DNA from 3 places in the Rhizobium sp. No.120 genome. Region 1 is predicted to be linked to each of the others. Evidence: predicted binding sites of a transcription regulator. Region 1 holds the regulator's gene; each other region holds the start of a gene.

Region 1 (7,713 bases):
ACAAAACTGGCGTTTTAGCAGTTGCGAGAAAGCGCTTGCCGGCAAAAGAGATGGGTTGGGCGGCGCCTATGGCAGAAATGCCACGCCCGGACAGCAAGTTGGGGAAAACCTCGAAATCGATTCCTCAAGATTCCCGCGACTCTTGTCACGGAGTCAGCCTCACACTAGGTTAAAAACCAATTGCTAGACTGCATGCGGCGGAACTAGTCACCACAATTTTAGAGCGTTTCGCGCCTCGATCCCATGCGAGGCAATGGTGAGGGATTCTGCCATCGGAAACGCGACAGCGGAGACAGGGCATGAATTGGACAGACGAACGCGTCGAGAAGCTGAAAAAGCTATGGTCCGAAGGTTTGAGCGCCAGCCAGATCGCTGCGCAGCTCGGTGGCGTAAGCCGTAATGCCGTTATCGGCAAGGTACATCGCCTGAACCTCCCCGGCCGAGCGAAGGCGGGCGGCACCACAACTGTGGCGCGCACGCCAAAGCGCGGCGCAGCAGCACCCCGCACCGCAACCTACGGATCGCGCGTCGCTACCCGCACGGTGGTCGCCCGCCAGCAGGGCGCAACGATGCTGAAGGAAGAGATCGAGATCGATTCCGTCAATGAAATCCAGTATCGCCCGGCATCGAATGTCGTCGTTCCGATCTCCCGTCGCCTCGGCCTGACGGAACTGACGGAACGCACCTGCAAGTGGCCGGTCGGCGACCCGCTGAAGGACGACTTCCACTTCTGCGGCAACGACAGCCCGGATTCTTCGCCCTACTGCACCTATCATCAGCGCATGGCCTACCAGCCGGTGCATGAGCGCCGGCGCAACAACGGCTGAAAGTGGCAGCAAGACAAAGAAAAACGGGCCCCTCGAGGCCCGTTTTTCTGTTTCCGCCGCTCCTGCATAATTCCTTAAATCGGAATCGATTTAAGGGAAAATTTTGCAGCATTTTAAGATGTTACAGCGACCTTAACGCGTCTTGAAAGACGCGTGGCGCTGTAATGGTGATACCCGAGCGGCAACCCGCTCAAGCTTCCATGGAATAGCCCGCCCCGCGAACAGTGCGGATGACATCCTGCATGTTGGAGAAATTGAGCGCCTTGCGCAGGCGACCGACATGGACGTCGACAGTGCGTTCGTCGACATAGATATCATGACCCCAAACGCCGTCGAGCAGCTGCGAACGCGAGAAGACACGGCCCGGCGAGGACATCAGAAACTCCAGCAGGCGGAATTCCGTCGGCCCCAGGCGCACTTCGCGGCTCTTGCGGTGGACGCGATGGGTTTCGCGGTCTAACTCGATATCGCCGCAACGCAGCACCGTGGAGAGAACCTCCGGGCGGGCACGCCGCAGCATCGCCTTGACGCGAGCCATCAGCTCCGGCGTCGAGAACGGCTTGACGACGTAATCGTCCGCGCCGGTCGAAAGTCCGCGCACACGCTCGCTTTCCTCGCCGCGGGCCGTCAGCATGATGATCGGCAGGCGCTCCGTCTCCGGCCGCATGCGCAGCCGGCGGCAGAGCTCGATACCGGACACGCCAGGGAGCATCCAGTCGAGGATCAGGAGATCGGGGATGCGCTCCTGGAGACGCAGCTCGGCCTCATCGCCTCTGAGGATCGTGTCGACCTCGAAGCCTTCGGCCTCGAGATTGTAGCGCAGCAGAACGCTAAGCGCTTCCTCGTCTTCTACAACAGCAACTCTCGGAACCATGCGCCTATGGTCTCCTTTCTTCGCTTCCAGATTATTCCGTCACTGCGCCGACGGTATTGGCGGTATCGTCCTTCGGGCGCTCGCCTTCCGGCTGCGCGCCTGTCGCCATGTAATAGATCGTCTCGGCGATGTTGGTGGCATGATCGCCGATGCGCTCAATGTTCTTGGCACAGAAGAGAAGATGCGTGCAGGTGGTGATGTTGCGCGGATCTTCCATCATGTAGGTCAGCATCTCGCGGAAGAGCGAGGTGTACATGGCGTCGATCTCTTCGTCGCGCTCGCGGATCGACACGGCCTTGTCAGGCGAGCGGGTCGCGTAGACATCGAGAACTTCCTTGAGCTGGCTCAGCGCCAGTTCGGAGAGATGCTCGATGCCGCGGGCGAGACGGCGGGGAACACCAGTTCCCTGCACGGCGATGACGCGCTTTGCGGTGTTCTTTCCGAGATCGCCAACGCGCTCCAGATCGGAGGCGATGCGGATCGAGCCCATGATTTCGCGCAGGTCCGCTGCCATCGGCTGGCGGCGTGCAATGGTAACGATCGCCTTGTCGCCGACTTCACGCTCGGCATGGTCGAGAACGACATCGTCGGAGATGACCTTCTGCGCGAGAGCAGCATCGCTGTTGACGAGAGCGCGTACGCTGTCGCTAACCATCTGCTCGGCCAGGCCGCCCATTTCGGCAATGCGGCGGGTCAGGAACTTCAGGTCTTCGTCGTAGGCAGAGAGAATGTGAGTGGAGACCATTTTTCTATCCTCAAGGTGAACTATGTGAAAGGAGCCGCGCGCCTGCCATCATCAACCAAAACGGCCCATGATGTAATCCTGAGTGCGGAAATCGTCGGGATTGGTGAACATCTTATCGGTGTCGTTCTCCTCGACCAGGTGGCCGAGATGGAACATTGCGGTACGCTGCGAGACGCGTGCTGCCTGCTGCATGGAATGCGTCACGATGACGATGGTGAAATTCTCCCGCAGCTCGTGGATGAGATCCTCGACCTTCGCGGTCGCGATCGGATCGAGCGCCGAACACGGCTCGTCCATCAAGATGACCTCCGGGCTGACCGCGACGGCGCGCGCGATGCAAAGGCGCTGCTGCTGGCCGCCAGACAGGCTCGTGCCGGCATCGTGGAGCCGATCCTTCACCTCGCCCCATAGACCCGCCTTCTGAAGGCTGGTTTCGACGATATGCTCAAGATCGGCCTTGGAACGATGCAGGCCATGGATACGCGGACCGTAGGCGACGTTCTCAAAGATGGACTTCGGAAACGGATTGGGCTTCTGGAACACCATGCCGACGCGGGCGCGCAACTCAACCACATCGATGCTGTCGTCGTAGACATCCTGATCGTCGAGCGTGATCTTGCCGGTGACGCGGCAGGTCTCAATCGTATCGTTCATGCGGTTAAGGCAGCGCAGGAAGGTGGACTTGCCACAGCCGGAAGGGCCGATCAGAGCCGTGACCGTATTGGCGCGGATCTTCAGATTGACATCGAAAAGCGCTCGCTTGTCGCCGTAGAACACCGAAACGTCCTGGCCGATCATCTTGTAGGGGATCGTGATCATCTTCTTGGCCAAGGCTCTTTCGCTTGCGGCTTCCGTCATCATGTTCATTTCGTGCGCCCTCCCTTACCAGCGCCGCTCGAAGCGGCGGCGCAGCAAGATGGCGCCGATGTTCATCGCGACGAGGAAGAAGAGAAGGACGATGATGGCGCCGGACGTCCTTTCGACAAAGGCACGCTCGGCTTCGCTCGCCCACATGTAGATCTGCACCGGCAGCGCCGTCGAAGGATCGAGCGGCGATGTCGGGTAATTGGCGACGAAGGCGACCATGCCGATCAGAAGAAGCGGCGCGGTCTCGCCGAGCGCATGCGCAAGCCCGAGGATCGTGCCGGTCAGAATGCCGGGCATAGCTAGCGGCAGAACGTGATGGAAGACCATCTGCATGCGCGAGGCGCCAAGCCCGAGCGCCGCGCTGCGGATCGACGGCGGCACCGCACGTAGCGCCGAGCGCGTGGCGATGATAATCATCGGCAGCGTCATCAGGCTCAGCACCAGACCGCCGACCAGCGAGGCCGAGCGCGGCAGCCCCATCATGTTGATGAAGACCGAGAGACCCAGCAGGCCGTAGACGATCGAGGGGACGGCGGCGAGATTGTTGATGTTGACCTCGATCAGATCCGTCAGCCGGTTCTTGGGTGCGAACTCTTCCAGATAGATCGAGGCGGCAACGCCGACTGGCAAGGCAAGCACGAGAACGGTCAGCATCAGGTAGAACGAGCCGATCAGCGCGACACCGAGACCGGCGGCTTCCGGGCGGCTGGAATTGCCTGACAGGAAGAGACCGCTGTTGAAGGCCTTGTAAAGCGCACCGCTTTCGCTGAGTTGCTTCATCCAGGCGACCTGGCGGTCGGATACCTTGCGGTCCTTCTCGTCGACAGTCAGATCGATCTGGCCCTTGTTGGCGGAATCGATATTGGCGCTGGCCAAGAAGGTGACCTTCTGTGTCGTCCCGATGATCGAGGGATTGGCAACGACCCTGTCGCGCAGCGCGATCCTGGCACCGTCCGACACCATCGCCGTCGCTTCGCGCACAAGCACGCGATTGGCCGGATCGATGCCGAGCACCTTCACCAGCGCGTCGCGCACAAGAACCGGATAGTTGGCTGATATCAGAACCTTCGGATCGGTGGCCCGCTTATCCGTCGGGTCGATCACCTTCTCGGAGAATTCGATCGGCAAGGTGATCGAAGTCTGGACGAAAGCGGTATAGCCCGTGCGGACCACTGTGAAGATCAGGACGGCAAGAAAGATAAGCCCGAAGATGACGGCTGTGATCCCATACGCGCGGAAGCGGCGCTCGGCCGCGTAGCGTCGCCTGATGCCGATATCACGGCGCACCGACGCACCCGGTGTCAGGCCACGCGGCATGTTGAGCTGAGAGGAGGATACGACGTCGCTCATTCGTATTGCTCCCTGTATCGACGGACGATGTAGAGCGCATAGACGTTGAGGCACAGCGTCAGGCAGAACAGCGTGATACCGAGAGCGAAGGCGACAAGCGTCTGCGGCGAGGTGAACTCCAGATCGCCCGTCAGCTGGTTGACGATCTTCACGGTGACTGTCGTCATCGGCTCGAAGGGATCGAGCTGCATGCGTGCGGCAACGCCGGCGGCCAGCACCACGATCATGGTTTCACCGATCGCCCGCGACGCGGTCATCAGCAGTGCACCGACAATGCCCGGAAGGGCGGCTGGCAGCAGAACGCGCTTGACCGTTTCGGACCGCGTGGCGCCAAGCCCGAGCGAGCCGTCGCGCAGCGAACGCGGCACGGCCATGATGATGTCGTCCGACAGCGAGGAAACGTAAGGAATGAGCATCACGCCCATGACAAAGCCGGCCGTCAAGACGCTCTGTGCCTCGATGAAGCTTCTGTAGTTGCCGGTCATCAGACCGTCGATCTCGGCGGAGATATCGCGCAGGAAGGGGCCGACTGTGACAAGGGCGAAGAAACCGTAGACGATCGTTGGAATGCCGGCCAGGACCTCCAGCATCGGCTTGGCGATGGAGCGAACGCGAGCCGAGGCATATTCGGCCATGTAGATCGCCGCGAACAGGCCGATAGGCACGGCAAAGAGCATGGCGACGAGCCCGATATAGATCGTGCCCGCCAGCAGCGGGATCAGGCCGAAGGTGCCCGAGGTCTGTGCGCCGGCGCCGGTGAAGCGCGGGTCCCAGACGGTACCGAAGAAGAATTCGCTGGCTGGCACCATGCTGAAGAAACGCGCCGCCTCCGAAAGCATGGAAACGACAATGCCGACCGTCGTCAGCACCGCAATCGAAGAAGCGACGATCAGGGCTCCGAGGATGACTCGCTCGACGCGGTTGCGGGCGCGGAAACGCGGTGCAATGGCGCGAATACCATGGGCTGCGCAAAGCAGCGATAGGACGATCGCCGCTGCCGACATAACCGTGCGGCTCACTTCGCGCATGCCATTATATTTGTTGGCGGCGTCGATCATGTAGCCCGTTGGGCGAACGGCGAGCGGAACGCCTTTCTGCGCCAGCAGCAACTGAAGATCGGCCCTGTCGCCGTCGACATCGGCAAGCTCCTGGCTATCGAGCATGCGCATGCCGCGAGCGATGCTGCGCACCATGCCGTAGCTAAGGTTGAGCTCAGCCGGCGGCAGAGACTGAACCTCCTCGGGAAAGGATTTGGTCACCAGGCGATCGATAACGATGGGGCTAGCGATCAGCCAGACGCAAACGAGCGCCAAGGGCGGGAGTACCGCCCATATGGCGGCATATGCACCGTGATAGCCGAGGCGGGAATGCATTGACGAGGGCTTGCCGCCCGACAGCGCAGCCGCCCTCACACGCCCCAGCACGAAAGCAGAGGCGCCGAAGACCGACAGGCAGAGTAGCAGCAGCGATACACTCATTCCCATTCCCCGGCGAACGCCGGCGTAGCGGAAAGCCGCGCCGGTGCTCGACCCTTCAGCAGTCACATGATCTTCCCACCCGCGAAATCCTTGCGGATCTGGTCGCGCTCAGCATCCGGTGCCGGCACGAGACCATATTCCGCCAGCGGGCCGTCCGGTCCGATCATCTGATCGCTCGTGAAGAAATCGACATATTCCTTGAGCCCCGGGATAACACCCAGATGGGCCTTCTTGACGTAGAAGAACAACGGCCGCGATACCGGATAGGTGCCATCGGCGATCGTCTGGCCCGAGGGCACGATGCCGCTAACGGTGGCGACCTTCAGCTTGTCGGCATTGTTCTGAAAGAAATACAAGCCGAACACGCCGATGCCATGCTTGTTGGCATTGATGCGGGCCAAAGTCTCGGGATAGTCGCCATCGATATCAACAGCGGCGCCATCCTTGCGCACGGCAATGCACTTCTTGGCCTGCAGAGCGGCATCGGAGACTGCAGCCTTGATCACATCCGCTGCACCGGAAGCCTTGCAGCCGGCCGCAAGCACCTTCTCTTCGAAAACTTCGCGGGTGCCATGCTTCTCGCCCGGAATATAGGCGGCGATTTCAAAATCCGGCAGCGATGGATTGATCTCGGACCACTTCTTGTAAGGGTTGGCTACGAGCTTGCCATCGACGACGACTTCGGCAGCAAGCGCCTTGTAGAGATCGACCGGTTCGAACTTGATGTCGGGATTGCTCTTGTCGAAGGCAAAGACAATGCCGTCATAGCCGATCTTGATCTGTTGGATATCGGCGACACCGGCGGCCTTGCAGGCTGCAACTTCGCTGTCCTTAATCGGACGCGACGAATTGGCGATGTCGATCGTATCCGTTCCGACACCCTTGCAGAATTCCTTCAGGCCGGCTCCGGAACCGCCGGATTCGACCACCGGGGTCTTGAAATTGGTAAAGGTCTCACCGAAGGTTTCGGCTACGATCTTGGCATATGGGAATACTGTCGACGAGCCGGCGATCTGAATTTGATCGCGGGCGGCTGCAGTGCCGGCAAGGGCAACCGATGCAACCAGCGCAAGAATGGATATTTTCAAAGCATTCACAACGAATCCCCCTGATGAGCTTTGAAGAGCGCTGAGGCGGACGCCACATCCACTTTTTCAGCTGTCCATTCTTACTGGCGAAAACACCGCCCTTTTATGTCAGGCGAGTGAAACAATTATGACAGGTTATATACCTGATATGATTTGGATAAATCGCCACCCAACTACGGATAGGTGGAGGTTTTCAGAAGCGGACCGTAAAGTCGGTTCCTTTTCCGACTTCCGACTTTACGATCAGTCGGGCGCGGTGGCGGGTCAGAATGTGCTTGACGATGGCAAGCCCGAGACCAGTCCCCTTCTTGGACCGGCTGTCCTCAACGTTAACGCGATAGAAACGTTCGGTCAGGCGCGGCACATGTTCCGCGGGTATCCCCGGCCCCTTGTCCGCGACCACAACCTCAACGGCGTTGCCGGCACCATTCAGCAGCGAAACCTCGACCGACTTGCCTTCCTGGCCGTATTTGCAGGCATTCTC
Region 2 (7,713 bases), on a different contig from region 1:
CCTTAAGCCCGAGGATTGGGCCTATATTCAAGTCAAGATCGGCGCCATCGATGCAGGGCAAATTAGGAAAATTTTCCGGCAAATGCCTGGCAGGCGCGATCTTGATATAGCCGTGGCGATACAGCAGGTTCACCCCACCATGCTCCACGACGCTGCCGGGGAAAACGATCTTGAAGCCGTGCGCCGCATGCTGGCTTTGGGCCTCGATATCAACGCCTTGACGAGCCGCACGCCGCTGCATAAGGCGGCGTTGCATGGCCATTTGGAGATGGCGAAACTGCTGATCGCGCACGGAGCCGATACCACCATTCGCGATCCTAATTTTCATGCGCCGCCAATCGGCTGGGCCGAATATAATGGCAAGGACGAAATGGTCCAGTTTCTGAAGGCCTATCCGCTCGATATTTTCGCGGCGGCCGCTTTCGGCCAGATCGACCAGCTTACGGCTATCCTCGATAAGCATCCGGAGCAGATGAATATCCGCTTCGGTGAATTCCGTTCGCATGGGCAGTCCACCGCTCGCGATTGGATGACGCCGCTCGGCTTTGCCATTGTCAATCACTGCGGCGAGGCGGTGCGCTTCCTGCTGGCGAAGGGTGCGAATCGCTCGGTCAGGGACGCCTCCGGACGATCTTACCGCGATCTTGCGCAGGAGACGGGTGACGAGTCCATCATCTCCCTGTTGCGCCGGTCGGGAGCGGCTTGAAACCTGGGGAGCATGGCGGTCAGGCGGAGATGAGAAACGCCTGGCCGCGCATTATTGCGTCGGCTGCGGCCCAGCATCTTTCGGATGCTTGAGGTCGATGCTGCCCTGGTCGGTCGCGAGGAATTGCGGGCCGACCTGGCGCACCTTATGGGCCGAGGGATCATAGGGGCGATCCGGCGGAAATTGCTGCGGCTGCGCCTGTGTTATCTTGGGCGCCACCGCCGGTGGTGCTTGCTTTTGTTCGAGGCTGGAATTCTTCTGAAGCCTTGGCGTCTCGATGACGGTAATGGAGCTTTCGGGCTTGGCCAGGGACTGCTCCTGTGGTGCATAAGCATCCATCTTCGTGTGGGTATCGATGACGATATCCGGAGTTGCCGAAGCCGGCAGGCTACAGCCGTTGCGCTGCATCGTATCCAGCAACCGCCGGCGCTGCATGGCAACGGCATCGACGCGGCCGACGCTTTCCTCGCGCTGATCCATCAGCTGAGAGAGATCCTGCCGCATCTGATCGATCGATTGCCTGATGTCATCGCAGACGCCCTGACTTTCCTGGCCGCCGAATACCCCATCGTCGCCTTCGGCGCAGCCCTGGTTGCGCAGGTCGCTCATCGTTCGACGGATCATCAGGTTCTGTTGCACGATGGCGCGCGAGAGCTGGCGTGTTTCCTGGCTGGCGCCGATCACTTCGCTGACGTCAACATAGCGGCCGCGCAGTTCGTCGCAGAGATCGACCTGTGCGAGCGCCGCCGATGTGGTCGTCAGCAGGGAAAAGAAGGCAAAGGAAGCTTGTTTTATGCCGCGGTTCACGGTTCTGCTCTCGAAAGCGGTTTTAAGTCGCTGAAGGTTACACGCTGCAGCTTAACAACGTATCCATGAAAAAGCACGGATTTCGAGAGGATTTTCGTGAAATTGCAGCTCGCAGCCGCCGATAGCCAGGAGATGAGCGGCACCGCGAATGCTTGAAACGCGGTGCCGTTGTGGCTGTGGTTGCGAGACGCGATATCAGGCGATCTGCGAGGCTTCGACGACGGCGAGTGCCGCCATGTTGACTACCCCGCGCGAAGTGACCGATGGCGAAAGAATGTGGGCCGGCAGCGCGGTCCCGAGCAGGATCGGGCCGACATGCAGCCCGTCGGTCATGGTCTTGACCACGCCGAGCGTGATGTTGGCCGCATCGAGATTTGGGAAGACCAGTAGATTGGCTTCGCCGGAAAGCGCGCTGTCTGGCATCACGTGCCGGCGCAGGCTCTCGGAAATGGCGCTGTCGCCATGCATTTCGCCGTCGACCTCCAAATCCGGCGCTGCCTCGCGAATAAGAGCCAGCGCTTCGCGCATCTTGGTAGCGCTTTCCGACTCCCGTGAGCCGAAGTTGGAGTGCGAAACGAGGGCAGCGCGGGGCTCGATGCCGAAGCGCTTAATTTCCTCGGCTGCCAGCCAGGTGGATTCCGCGATTTCCTCGGCGGACGGATTAAACGTCACATAGGTATCGGTATAGAAGGTTGCGCCGCGCTGCGAAATGAGCAGGCTCAATGCCGAGAAATCCCGAACATCCGGCCGCTTGCCGATGACCTGGCGGACGATGCGCAAATGACGCTCGTACCGGCCTTCGAGACCGCAGATAAGCGCATCGGCTTCGCCGCGCTTCAGGGCGAGCGCGCCGATGACGGTTGCGTTGGTACGGACGATGGTGCGCGCTGCTTCTGGGATGACGCCCGCGCGGCCGACCAGCGAGAAATAGAGCTCGACATATTCGCGGAAGCGCGGATCGTCTTCCGGATTGATGACGGCGAAATCCGTGTGCGGGCGGATCTTCAGGCCGTAGCGCTTCAGGCGCGTCTCGATAACAGAAGGACGACCGATGAGGATCGGGACGGCCGTACCTTCTTCAAGAAGAACCTGGGCGGCGCGCAGCACGCGCTCGTCTTCGCCTTCGGAGAATACGACGCGCTTGCGCTCGGCAACCTTCGCCGCGGCGAAGATCGGCTTCATGACGAAGCCCGAGCGGAAGACGAAGCGGTTGAGTTCGTCCATATAGGCGTCGAAATCCTTGATTGGGCGCAGGGCGACGCCGCTGTCTGCGGCTGCCTTTGCCACAGCCGGTGCAATACGCAGGATGAGACGCGGATCGAAGGGCGAGGGGATCAGGTAATTGGGTCCGAAGACCGGAGTTTCACCGGTATAGGCGCGGGCAGCGACATCGGAAGGCTCTTCGCGGGCAAGCGCGGCAATGGCGCGCACTGCGGCCATCTTCATCTCTTCGTTGATCGTCTTGGCGCCGCAATCGAGCGCGCCGCGGAAAATATAGGGGAAGCAGAGGACGTTGTTGACCTGGTTCGGGAAGTCCGAGCGGCCAGTGCAGATCATCGCGTCGGGGCGGGCGGCGCGGGCGAGGTCCGGCATGATTTCCGGCGTCGGGTTGGCGAGCGCCATGATCAGCGGCTTTTCGGCCATCTGCGCCAGCAGTTCAGGCTTCAGCACGCCGGCGGCGGAGAGGCCGAGAAAGACGTCGGCGCCTGGAATGGATTCGGCAAGCACGCGCTTGTCGCTATCCTGAGCGTAGACGGATTTCCACTCGTCCATCAGGACGTTGCGGTCCTTGTAGACCAGGCCCTCGATGTCGTGGACCCAGATGTTTTCGCGCTTGGCGCCGAGAATGACGAGCAGGTTTAGGCAGGCGAGTGCGGCCGCGCCCGCGCCGGAGGCGACGATCTTCACCTCTTCGATCTTCTTGCCGGCCAGTTCCAGTCCGTTGAGGATTGCGGCGGCGACGATAATGGCGGTGCCGTGCTGATCGTCGTGAAAGACCGGTATTTCCATCTTCTCGCGTAGGCGGCGCTCGACGTCGAAGCATTCCGGCGCCTTGATATCTTCCAGATTGATGCCGCCGAAGGTCGGCTCGAGCGCCGAAACGGTATTGACCATCTCATCGACGGTCGGTGCTGCGATTTCGATGTCGAAGACATCGATGCCGGCGAATTTCTTGAAGAGAACGGCCTTGCCTTCCATGACGGGCTTCGAAGCGAGCGGGCCGATATTACCAAGGCCGAGCACTGCGGAACCGTTGGAAATCACCGCAACGAGATTGGCGCGGGACGTATAATCAGCGGCCGTTTCCGGGTTGTCGCGGATGGCGATGCAGGGCGCAGCGACGCCGGGCGAATAGGCAAGTGCCAGATCGCGCTGATTGCCCAGCGGCTTGGTCGCCTGAATTTCCAGCTTGCCGGGGCGGGGATAACGATGGAAATAAAGCGCCTGCTCGTCGAAATTTCCGCTCGCCATGTTCTTGGCTGCTTTCGAAGTGTCGTTCGTATCCAACTTGCGTCTCCATTCCTGCCTGCGCTTTGAGTCTTCTGCATACATCAATCGCTTCGCCTTCACAGTATGGAATTGAGGTCACAAGGCGTTTTTGTAGTGGCAAAACTGAATTGCCTTTTCTGCAAGAACCGAGCGGCGCATGGCCCTTGGATAGAACGCTGCGTGCGCCGGTGAGCCGCCAAGCACAGGGTTTGTCATCTTCCTGAAACACGAGTCTGGTTTTGGAGTAGCCAACGTAGGATAGGGCACGGACATATAGTTCGTGAATGAAAACATGGACCCCCGGCATTTCCGAACGCTATTCATTTCTGACGTGCATCTCGGCTCGAAGGCTGCCAAGGCGGACTACCTGCTCGATTTTCTCCGTTATCACGACGCCGATACCATCTTTCTGGTCGGCGACATCGTGGATGGCTGGAGACTGAAGCGAAACTGGTACTGGCCCCAGAATTGCAACGACGTGATCCAGAAGCTCCTGCGCAAAGCGCGCAAGGGCACGCGTATCGTGTATATCCCGGGCAATCACGACGAATTCCTGCGTGATTTTCCCGGCATGCATTTCGGCGGCATCGAGGTGGCGCAGCGCGCCATGCATGAAACGGCCGACGGCAAGAAATATCTCGTGCTGCATGGCGATGAATTCGACGTCGTCGTCCGCAATGCCCGTCTGCTCGCCTATCTGGGCGATTGGGCCTACGACATGGCCATCATGATCAATATCGGCCTTGCAGCGGTACGCCGACGCCTGAATATGCCATATTGGTCCTTCTCGGCCTGGGCGAAGCTGCAGGTCAAGCATGCTGTCAATTTCATCGGCGAGTTTCAGCGAGTGGTTGCCGAAGAGGCCAAGCGCAGCAATGCAGATGGCGTGATTTGCGGTCATATCCACCATGCCGTGATCGAGGACCTCGATGGCATCCGTTACATCAATACGGGCGATTGGGTGGAAAGCTGCACGGCGATTGCCGAGCACGAAGACGGGACGTTCGAGCTGATCACCTGGCAGAATATTCTCGAGACGCAGCCTGTTGGCTCGCCGGTCGAAGAAATGTCGCAGGCACTTGGGGCGCAGGCGGCGTAATTCCCGCGTCTCTTCACAGGCTTGCTAATAGCTTGTCATAATTATTGAACGGCAATGGCTTCGGTTTTTCCGAAACGGTACGCTTTCGGCCACTTCTCGCCATAGTCGTATTCTCGATGGCATGATAGGGAAAACTAAGTTCCCCTTCAGGTCTGTCATGATTCCCGCGATCAAGTCCTTCCAGGGCGAGGGTGCGCCTCCATATTTCCGCTTGCGCACTGCCTTGTCCTACTGCGCTCCGTTGTTCGTCAATGGAATTGCTCTGCCGTTTTTTCCCGTCTGGTTGGCAGGGCTGAATTTCAATGATCATGAGATCGGCCTGGTGCTCGCCATTCCCATGGTCGTGCGGGTGCTTGTGACACCCGTCATCGCTGTGCTCGCTGATCACATGTCGGAGCGGGCGGATGTGCTGTTGTGGTCGGGTGCACTGTCGCTGCTGACGGCTGTCGCGCTCTATTGGACGAGCGACTTTTGGCCTGTGCTTCTGGTCTACGGCATTCAGGGGGCCACCTACGCGCCTTATGTGCCCGTGGTTGAGTCGATCGCCATGTCGGGCGTGCGCCGCTGGGGCTTCGACTATGGCTCCATGCGGGTCTGGGGATCGATCACATTTATCCTGTCGACCCTTCTCGGTGGCCAGCTGATCGGCATGTGGGGCGGTAACACCGTCTTGCCTGTCATGGTGGCCGGATTCATTCTTACGACGCTGATGGGCTTTTTCGCCCCGCGCATCGGGCCGACGCGCCGGCGCAACCAACCCATTAATCTGCAATCGCCGACCGGAAATCTGCGATCGCCGCAATTGCTCATCACCATGATCGGGGTGTCGATACAGCAATCGAGCCATGCGATGCTCTATACGTTTGCATCGATCTATTGGCATAAGCTTGGTTTTTCAGGCGCGCAAATTGCAGTTCTATGGAGCATCGGCGTTGCGGCCGAAGTGATGGTTTTCTTCCTGTCGAAGAAGCTCAGTCGGCGGTTCAGCGCCTGGACATTGATCTTTTTGGGCGCGACCATGTGTATTCTGCGCTGGATCCTGTTTCCGATTAATTTCGGCTTCCTCGGCTATTTCATCCTGCAGTGTTTTCATTCCTGCACCTACGCCTGCGTCCACACGGGCATTCAGCGTCGCATTGTGGCCTCAGTGCACGAAACGCAGGAATCATCGGCCCAGGGCGCCTACTATTTTTACAATGGCATGTTCCTTGGGCTGATGACGCTTGCATCCGGCTATCTCTATGCCTGGCTTGATCTGGCAAGCTACTATGTCATGGCTGGCATAGCAGCCTTCGGGCTTGTCATGGTCATTTTCGCCTATGGGCTGCAGGCGAGGAAGCCGGCAATCGGAGGCGGCGCTCACGGTGTATCCTGACGCGGTGCAACAAATTCATTTGGATATCAAAAAGCCGTGACATAAGTTGGCGCCGGCGCGAGATGGAAATTCCACGCATAGTCGGTGTATTAAGCATTGATCAAGCGGGCTCCCCCGAGTCGGCTTATGTTGTGCCAGATTTGAAAGACGCATGAGTTTGAAAGCAGCCGAGCAAAGGTCCGATGCACCGAAGATCGATGATGCGCCCGAAGGCGCAGGCCATCGCTATCGGCTGCAAGGCAATTGGCGCAGCGCCAATGTGCATGGCGTGCTGCGACAGATCGAGCAGCTGTCCAAGCGCAGCTCCGGCGGCGACGTCGTGATCGATCTTTCCGGTCTTTCGGATGTGGACACGGCGGGTGCGCTGCTGATCCGCCGGCTGAAGGAAAGCCAGGAAGCACACAAGGCCCATGTTACGATCGAAGGCTCCAATCCGCATATCGACGAATTGCTGACGACATTCGATACGCATCCGGACGATGAGACGGCAGCGGCGAAGCCGAGGAAATCATGGGCGGAGCGTATCTTCGCGCCTATTGGCGAAAGCGTTTACGATATCTGGGGCAACCTCATCGCCGCCATGTATATCCTGGGTTCAGCCGTACGCGGCGGTCAGCTCAAGTTCGGCCGCGGTAGCGGGGTTTCACCTGCCTCGATCATCAACCAGATCGATCACATGGCGGTGCGCGCGGTTCCGATCATCCTGCTGATGTCGTCGCTGATCGGCGCGATTATCGCCCAGCAGGGCGCTTTCCAGCTGCGTTATTTCGGTGCGGAAATCTTCGTGGTCGATCTGGTCGGCATTCTGCAATTGCGCGAAATCGGCGTGCTTCTTACCGCGATCATGATTGCCGGCCGGTCTGGCAGCGCGATTACCGCCGAAATTGGTTCCATGAAGATGCGCGAGGAAGTGGACGCGCTGAAGGTCATGGGCCTCAATCCCGTCGGCGTGCTCATCTTTCCGCGGCTTGTGGCGCTGACGGTTGCCTTGCCACTGCTGACGGTCATTGCCAATTTTGCCGCGCTTTTTGGCGCTGCCTTGGTATCCTGGGCCTATTCCGGCATCACGTTTGCGACCTTCATCTCGCGCCTTCACGAGGCCGTCAGCCTTTCGACCGTCATCTCAGGCATGATCAAGGCGCCGTTCATGGCATTGGTCATCGGCATCGTCGCGGCCGTCGAGGGGTTGAAGGTGGGGGGCAGTGCTGAGTCTCTTGGTCAGCACGTGACTTCGTC
Region 3 (7,713 bases), 370 kb from region 1:
CAGCTGCTTCTGAGTCAGCCCGTCCTCGGACCACAATTCCAGCAGGATCGGAAACTGACCGGGGGAAAAGCCGAGCCTCGCCGCGCGTTGTTGTAGCGCGCGGGCGAATCCCTTCGCCATCTGGCTGGCAAGGTAGGCGGCGGAGTCCATCCGATTAAATCCCATGATTGCAAATATGCCCATAATTCAAGAGCAAGACAATCAGCAATTCTTGGGTAGACCTCCTCAGAAATAAGCAACTCACGCGGATTTTTTCACATCCAAAGATTGAATTTTTGACATAGAAAAGCCGCCATGGCCTGGAGGGGTCGCCATGGCGGCTCGTGAAAAGGGGACAAAGGCCCGGAGAGGGGATAGGCCTTTGTCCAAGTCTGACATGGCGGGGGACAGGCCGGTTGCCAGACCCTCGGCGTATCAATCGCCGGTGAGTAAGATTTGAGGTTTGGAATGTGGTTTTTCAAGGGAATGCGCAGATTAGATTGATTAAAAGTTAGTAACGTTTCGGTGAGAGATTTGGCCTTCCCACCAAGGTAATTCCAGGAAAAGTGTATCGCGGTTTTCCGTCCGGAATTGCGTAAAAACAAAAGATAAAGCGTTTGCGCGATTTGAAGAAAAGCGGAAGCAGGTCCAGCCTGCAAAACTGAAGTTTATATGGACGTTGGAGGTGCGTCACGCTATCCATGCTTCCATGAAAAAAGGTGATCATCTCTTCCTCGTCGACGGCTCCGGTTTCATTTTCCGGGCCTTTCACGCCCTGCCGCCGCTGACGCGCAAGTCGGACGGATTGCCCGTCGGCGCCGTCTCGGGTTTCTGCAACATGCTGTGGAAGCTTTTGACTTCGGCGCGCGACACCTCGGTCGGTGTGACGCCGACGCATTTCGCCGTCATCTTCGACTATTCGTCGAAGACTTTCCGCAAGGACATCTTCCCCGAATACAAGGCGAACCGCTCGGCGCCGCCGGAAGAGCTGATCCCGCAATTCGGCCTCATCCGTGAGGCGACCCGTGCCTTCGATCTGCCCTGCATCGAGACCGACGGCTTCGAGGCCGACGACATCATCGCCACCTATGCCCGTCAAGCAGAGGCAGCCGGCGCCGACGTGACGATCATCTCATCCGACAAGGATCTGATGCAGCTCGTCACCCCCATGGTCCACATGTATGACAGCATGAAGGACAAGCAGATCAGCATTCCCGATGTCATCGAGAAATGGGGCGTGCCGCCGGACAAGATGATCGACCTGCAGGCCATGACCGGTGACTCCATCGACAACGTTCCTGGCATCCCCGGCATCGGCCCGAAGACTGCGGCACAGCTTCTTGAGGAGTTCGGCGATCTTGACACGCTGCTCGCCCGCGCCGGCGAGATCAAGCAGCAGAAGCGCCGCGAAAATATCATCGCCAATGCCGAACTCGCTCGCATTTCGCGGCAGCTGGTGACGCTGAGGACAGATGTGCCGCTGGAACTTGCGCTCGACGCGCTGGTGCTGGAGCCGCAGAACGGCCCGAAACTAATCGGTTTCCTGAAGGCCATGGAGTTCACCACTCTGACGCGGCGCGTGGCGGAAGCCTGCGACTGTGATGCGGCGGCAATCGAGCCCGCCGTCGTCAAGATCGAATGGGGCGAGGGCGCCCACGGCCCGGATCTCGATGTCGGCGAGAATGTCGATCTCGTCGCCGGCAGCGTTGTCGAAGCCGAAGGCGCATCCGTCCCGGCTCCGTCGGCCAAGGCGCGCCTCGCTTTGGATGGCACCACTGCGCCCGAGGATCTCGCCAAGGCGCGCGCCGCAAATTTCGCGAGCGCGCCGATCGATCATTCGAAATACGTGACCATCCGCGATATCGCAACGCTCGACCGATGGATCGCGGATGCGCGCGAAACCGGTATCGTTGCCTTCGATACCGAAACGACCTCTCTCGATGCCATGCAGGCCGAAATCGTCGGCTTCTCGATGGCGATTGCCGATAATCGTGATGATCCGACTGGCGCATCCATCCGCGCCGCCTATGTGCCGCTCGGCCACAAGACCGGCGTCGGCGATCTGCTGGGGGGCGGCCTGGCCGACAATCAGATCCCGCTTCGCGACGCGCTGCCGAGATTGAAGGATCTGCTGGAGGATGCCTCCATCCTGAAGATCGCGCAGAACCTCAAATACGACTACCTACTGATGAAGCGTTACGGCATCGAGACGCGGTCCTTCGACGACACGATGCTGCTCTCCTACGTGCTCGATGGCGGCGCCAATGCCACGCATGGCATGGATAGCCTCTCCGAGCGTTGGCTCGGCCACAAGCCGATCGCCTACAAGGACGTCGCCGGCAGCGGCAAGTCCAACGTCACATTCGATCTCGTCGATATCGACCGCGCCACCGCCTATGCCGCCGAAGATGCCGACGTGACGCTGCGCCTCTGGCAGGTGCTGAAACCACGACTTGCGGCAGAAAAACTTTCGGTCGTCTACGAACGGTTGGAAAGGCCCCTCGTGCCAGTGCTTGCCCACATGGAGGAGCGCGGCATCACCATTGACCGGCAGATCCTCTCTCGCCTTTCCGGCGAGCTGGCGCAGGGAGCTGCCGCCTTGGAGGACGAGATCTACACGCTCGCCGGCGAGCGCTTTAACATCGGCTCGCCGAAGCAGCTTGGCGATATCCTTTTCGGCAAGATGGGATTGGCCGGCGGCAGCAAGACCAAGACCGGGCAATGGTCGACCTCGGCGCAGGTGCTGGAGGATCTGGCGGCGGCCGGCTTCGAGCTGCCGCGCAAGATCGTCGACTGGCGCCAGCTCACCAAGCTGAAATCCACGTATACGGATGCGCTGCCGAGCTATGTCCATCCCGAGACGAAGCGCGTTCACACCTCCTATTCGCTAGCCTCGACCACGACGGGGCGCCTGTCCTCCTCCGAGCCGAACCTGCAGAATATTCCGGTGCGCACGGCGGAAGGCCGCAAGATCCGGACGGCTTTCATTTCGACACCGGGCCACAAGCTCGTCTCCGCCGACTACAGCCAGATCGAGCTGCGCGTACTGGCGCATGTCGCCGATATCCCGCAGTTGAAACAGGCTTTCGAAGACGGTGTCGACATTCACGCGATGACGGCGTCCGAAATGTTCGGCGTGCCGGTGGATGGCATGCCGAGTGAAGTGCGCCGCCGCGCCAAGGCGATCAATTTCGGCATCATCTACGGCATTTCCGCCTTCGGTCTGGCGAACCAGCTTTCCATCGAGCGCTCGGAAGCAGGCGACTACATCAAGAAATATTTCGAGCGCTTTCCGGGCATCCGCGACTATATGGAAGGCACCAAGCAGGCAGCGCGCGACAAGGGTTATGTCGAGACGATCTTCGGGCGCCGCATCCATTTCCCCGAAATCCGCTCGTCCAATCCCTCCGTCCGCGCCTTCAACGAACGTGCCTCGATCAACGCGCCCATCCAGGGTTCGGCCGCTGACGTCATCCGTCGCGCCATGATCAAGATGGAGCCGGCACTGGCGGCAGCCGGGCTCGGCGATCGCGTCCGCATGCTGTTGCAGGTGCATGACGAACTGATCTTCGAAGTCGAGGATGCGGATGTCGAGCGCACGACGCCCATCATCGTCTCGGTCATGGAAAATGCCGCCATGCCGGCGGTCGATATGGTCGTGCCGCTGAAGGTCGACGCGCGCGCCGCCCATAATTGGGATGAAGCACACTGAGCAAAGGGCGCGTTGGAGATAGGCTTTCGCGTATGCTGCGCCTTCTTCAGCGTCAGCCGCTCATTTCCCAACCAGCGCTTCCAGCACAGAAATAATGGCGCGTTCGGCTTCTTCGAGCGTCCCGCTATTGTCGATATCGACGACCTCGTAGCTGCCCTCGACAGTCAGCACGCTTCTTTCCAGACGCTTCAGGACATCGTCGCGGCTCTCGCGTCCACGCGCCATGAGGCGTTCGGCAAGCACTTCACGTGTAGCCGTGATGTTGATGATCTTCAGACGCGGGAATGCAGCCTGGAAATGATGCAGCGCCGAGCGTGAGCCGTTGGCGATCACCAGCTTGCCGCACGCAAGTTCATCGGCGACTTCCGCCGGGATGCCGTATTTCAGGCCGTGCGCTTCCCAGGAGACGGCAAAGGCGCCGGTCTGCTCCATCGCATCGAAATCCGCTTCCGAGACGCTTATGTGATCCTCATTGCCGGCATCGCCGTCGCGCGTGATAAAGCGGCGGACGAAGTGCACGTCGGGCCGGCCGGCAAAATGCCGGGCGGCCAGATTGATCAGCGTATCCTTGCCGGCGCCGCTTGGGCCGACGACGACGGCGAGCGTGCCCGCCGCCTCATTCGCCAGACCGACATTAGTCGGCTTGATATTGGCGTCCAGGCTCATGCCACCCGGCGTCCTTCCCGCCAGACAGAGCGCGTGACCGGAACGCCGTGATCGCGGCGGACACGCACGAGATCGGCGCGCAGGCCCTCTGCGATGCGGCCGCGATCGTTCAGGCTGACCGTCCTTGCCGGTGTTGCCGTCACCATGGCGATCGCCTGCGGCAGCGAAATACCCTCGACTTCGTCTGCGAGAATGAAGGGAGCATGCAACAGGCTGAGCGGCACGTAATCGGAGGAAAGCACGTCGAGCACGCCGAGTTCGGCCAGATCGCGAGCTGCGATATTGCCGGAATGCGACTTGCCGCGCACGATGTTCGGCGCGCCCATCAGCACGCTCATGCCGGCACCGTGAGAAGCCTTGGCGGCTTCGACGCTGGTCGGGAATTCGGCAAGGCGAACGCCGTAATGGATGGCTTCGTCGACATGGGCGAGCGTCGCATCGTCATGGCTGGCGACCGTTATGCCGCGTTCGGCGCAGACCTTGGAGATCACGTCGCGATGCGGCGTGGCATATTTCGCCGATTCTTCCTGGCGCTTGGCGACGAACTTGGCAAAGGCCTCGTCGCTGAGCCCGCGCTTCTTTTGATAATAGAAGATGTACTGGTCCATGGTCTGGAACTGGCGCTGGCCCGGCGCGTGGTCCATCAGCGAGACCAGACGCACATAAGGGTCCTTCTCGAAATCCTCGAAGTGGTCGAGCACGTTGTCGGAGGAGACTTCGCAGCGCAGGTGAATCAGGTGATCGGCGCGCAAGCGGTCTTCGCGTTGCGCGGCCTGGATAGCATCGGCCATATCGCGCATCTCGCCCTTTTCGAAACCGCCGTCCTCGTCCGAGCCCATGCGCAGGCAGTCGAACACGGTCGTAATGCCCGAGGTGACGATCTGCGCATCATGCGCCTGGATCGCCGCCGTCTTGTTCCAGCGGACGCCCGGACGCGGGGAATAGTGCGCTTCGAGATGGTCGGTATGCAGCTCGACCAGACCGGGAATCAGAAAATCGCCCTCGAAATCCTCCCCGATATCTGACGTGCCCTCGGAAATGGCGGCAATGTGCCCGTCACGGATCAGCACGGAGCCCTCGACGATCTTATCTTCAAGGACGATGCGGGCGTTGGAAAGGACGGTTTCTTTGGTCATGTCGGATCTTTCATGTTAGGCGCCGGCAAGCGGCAGCCAGGAACGGACGGTAAAGGGAGCGCCGCGCTGTTCTTCGACGAAGATGGCGAGGCCGGAAATATCGAGCGGCTTGCCGGTATGTTCGGCGAAACGTTCGCGCAGGATGTTGTGCATCTCGGCCTGCCGCTCGGCCGGGACGCGCCCCGTCAGCGTCATATGGAAACGGAACTCGTCATTGACGTAAGGATAGCCCCAGCGCAGCAGATTCGCACGCTCTGGTTCTGTGAGACCCTCCGGCTTTCGCCGGGCGATATCATGATCCGAAAGCGGTGCGCGGAACGGCTCGAAGGTTTTCACCACACTGGAGGCGAAATCCTGTAGCGGCTGGTAAAGCGAGGCGGGGACGAGCGCAAAGAAATGACCGAGCTGGCCGAGCACGAGTTCGGGAATGGTGAAAGCCTTGGTCTGCGAGGCGAATTCGGCTGTGACCTCGAGGAGGTCGCGTTCGGTCACCGAAGCTGCGAGCTCGAACGGTGCCTTCAGCGTGGCGTGAAAGCCATAGCGGCGCGGATCGGCGGTCAGCTCGGCGTGACCTTCCGGCAGCGGCCCCATGGCCTTATCGGAAAAAATCTCGCCGGAAAAAGCGTCGCGACCGAGCCAGCGGGCGGCAAGCGATGTCAACGGATCGTCTTTGGGTGGCGTGAAATAGAGAGCATAGCGCAAGGCTGCATTCCTTGGAAAAACGGGCTGCGCGGGACACTGTTGGGTGATTTGCTTCAAACCGCAAGAGCAGCAAGGCAGCAACGGTTCGAATCCGGCTAAAGCTGGTTTGACCGCTGAGTTCTTGCCGGCCTGCGCTACCGGATTCCCGTGACAGAATGATGATGAGAAATGATTTTTTCTCGGTCTTTTTTATTTCGCTCGCGTACCCATTAGCCGCGAGCGCAAGGCGTTGGATGCGGCGTCGAACAGGAAGACGACGATCAGGATCAAAAGCACCATGTAGGCGACATTTTCCCAGTTGGCATTGGTGCGCATCGCCTCCCAGAGCTTGAGGCCTATGCCGCCCGCACCGACGGCACCGATGATGGTCGCGCCGCGCACGTTGGATTCCCACTGGTAGAGCGTCTGGCTGACAAAGACGGGCACGATCTGCGGCATAATGCCGTAGCGATGCACGAGGATGGTGGGCGAACCGGTGGACTTCACGCCCTCGCGCGGCTTGTTGTCGATATTCTCCAGGCCCTCGGAGTAGAGCTTGCCGAGCGTGCCTGTCTCCGTGAGGAAGATCGCGCCGCTGCCCGCAAGCGGACCGGGGCCGAAGGCGCGCGTCAGGAACAGCGCCCAGATCAGCATGTCCACCGAGCGCAGGAAGTCGAAGAGGCGTTTGAGGATCTGATTGAGCAACCGGTTCGGCGTGATATTGCGCGCTGCCAGGAAGGCGAGCGGAAAGGCCGCGAGCGAACCGAGTAACGTCCCGAGAAAGGCCATGACGATCGTCTGGAACAGCTTGGTCCAGACGTCGCCATGCTGCCATGCGCCATTGTTCCAGATATTGTCGAAGGCAAGCGAAAGATTGGACTGTGTGGGATCGAGCCGCGGCCCGGAAACGATCAGGCTTATGACTTCGCTCGCCGGCTTGTCGAAGAAGGGCGAATGCGTATCGAAGACGAAGTTGGCCCAGCCGAGGAAACGCTTGCGGATCTTCACGCGATCGGCGGAAATGCTGGCATCGCCGGCAAAGCCGAGATTGACGAGGATATTGTCGTCATAGACGGTCATCCAGCTAGGAACGGGCTCTGAGCCGACGATTTTCGGCACATTGCCGGCAATATCGATTGGAATCGTAATGCCGTGCGCGGTCACGATGGCCTGCGTCTTGGTGACGGTTACCGTACGGCTCGTTCCGCTGACGGAAACGATCATGCTGCCATCAGGATTGGTCTTCACCCAGTCGGGATGCGGATTGTCGCCTAAAGGCGAAAAGCGCGGATACTTGATGGTGATCTTGTCGCCGGAGATGCGGAACTCCGGCTGCACGTCATAGCTCACCCATTCGCTAAGATAGATCCCGACGCGCTCCCAATGTGCTTCCGAAATGACTTTTGGCAGATCGAAGAACCAGACTGCATAAATGCCATAGAGGACGACACCAATGAATATCATCAGCGCGCCGAAACGCTGGTGGAAGGACCGGTGAAGGATCTCCGGATAACGCGCTTCGATTTCCTGCATACGGCC

The links. The regulator PhoB, encoded in region 1, activates phosphate uptake and scavenging genes when phosphate is short. The targets are predictions, from matches to a motif close to TGTCATNNANCTGTCAT.
Region 2: the regulator PhoB is predicted to act here: its motif matches at 4,214-4,230, upstream of ACYJRZ_RS04680 (UDP-2,3-diacylglucosamine diphosphatase).
Region 3: the regulator PhoB is predicted to act here: its motif matches at 6,343-6,359, upstream of ACYJRZ_RS05850 (DUF1045 domain-containing protein).

Annotation. Positions count from the first base shown of each region.
Region 1 is NZ_BAAJNQ010000002.1:404,798-412,510, reverse strand. Features, by position in the region: gene ACYJRZ_RS07740 (GcrA family cell cycle regulator) at 300-827, shown strand; gene phoB (phosphate regulon transcriptional regulator PhoB) at 1,018-1,701, opposite strand; gene phoU (phosphate signaling complex protein PhoU) at 1,733-2,446, opposite strand; gene pstB (phosphate ABC transporter ATP-binding protein PstB) at 2,498-3,313, opposite strand; gene pstA (phosphate ABC transporter permease PstA) at 3,329-4,663, opposite strand; gene pstC (phosphate ABC transporter permease subunit PstC) at 4,660-6,141, opposite strand; gene ACYJRZ_RS07710 (substrate-binding domain-containing protein) at 6,204-7,238, opposite strand; gene phoR (phosphate regulon sensor histidine kinase PhoR) at 7,423-7,713, opposite strand, start outside.
Region 2 is NZ_BAAJNQ010000001.1:928,767-936,479, forward strand. Features, by position in the region: gene ACYJRZ_RS04665 (ankyrin repeat domain-containing protein) at 1-706, shown strand, start outside; gene ACYJRZ_RS04670 (hypothetical protein) at 758-1,513, opposite strand; gene ACYJRZ_RS04675 (NADP-dependent malic enzyme) at 1,709-3,985, opposite strand; gene ACYJRZ_RS04680 (UDP-2,3-diacylglucosamine diphosphatase) at 4,296-5,102, shown strand; gene ACYJRZ_RS04685 (MFS transporter) at 5,260-6,477, shown strand; gene ACYJRZ_RS04690 (MlaE family lipid ABC transporter permease subunit) at 6,629-7,713, shown strand, end outside.
Region 3 is NZ_BAAJNQ010000002.1:33,861-41,573, forward strand. Features, by position in the region: gene ACYJRZ_RS05830 (MarR family winged helix-turn-helix transcriptional regulator) at 1-150, opposite strand, end outside; gene polA (DNA polymerase I) at 689-3,691, shown strand; gene phnN (phosphonate metabolism protein/1,5-bisphosphokinase (PRPP-forming) PhnN) at 3,752-4,357, opposite strand; gene ACYJRZ_RS05845 (alpha-D-ribose 1-methylphosphonate 5-triphosphate diphosphatase) at 4,354-5,493, opposite strand; gene ACYJRZ_RS05850 (DUF1045 domain-containing protein) at 5,509-6,195, opposite strand; gene phnE (phosphonate ABC transporter, permease protein PhnE) at 6,385-7,713, opposite strand, start outside.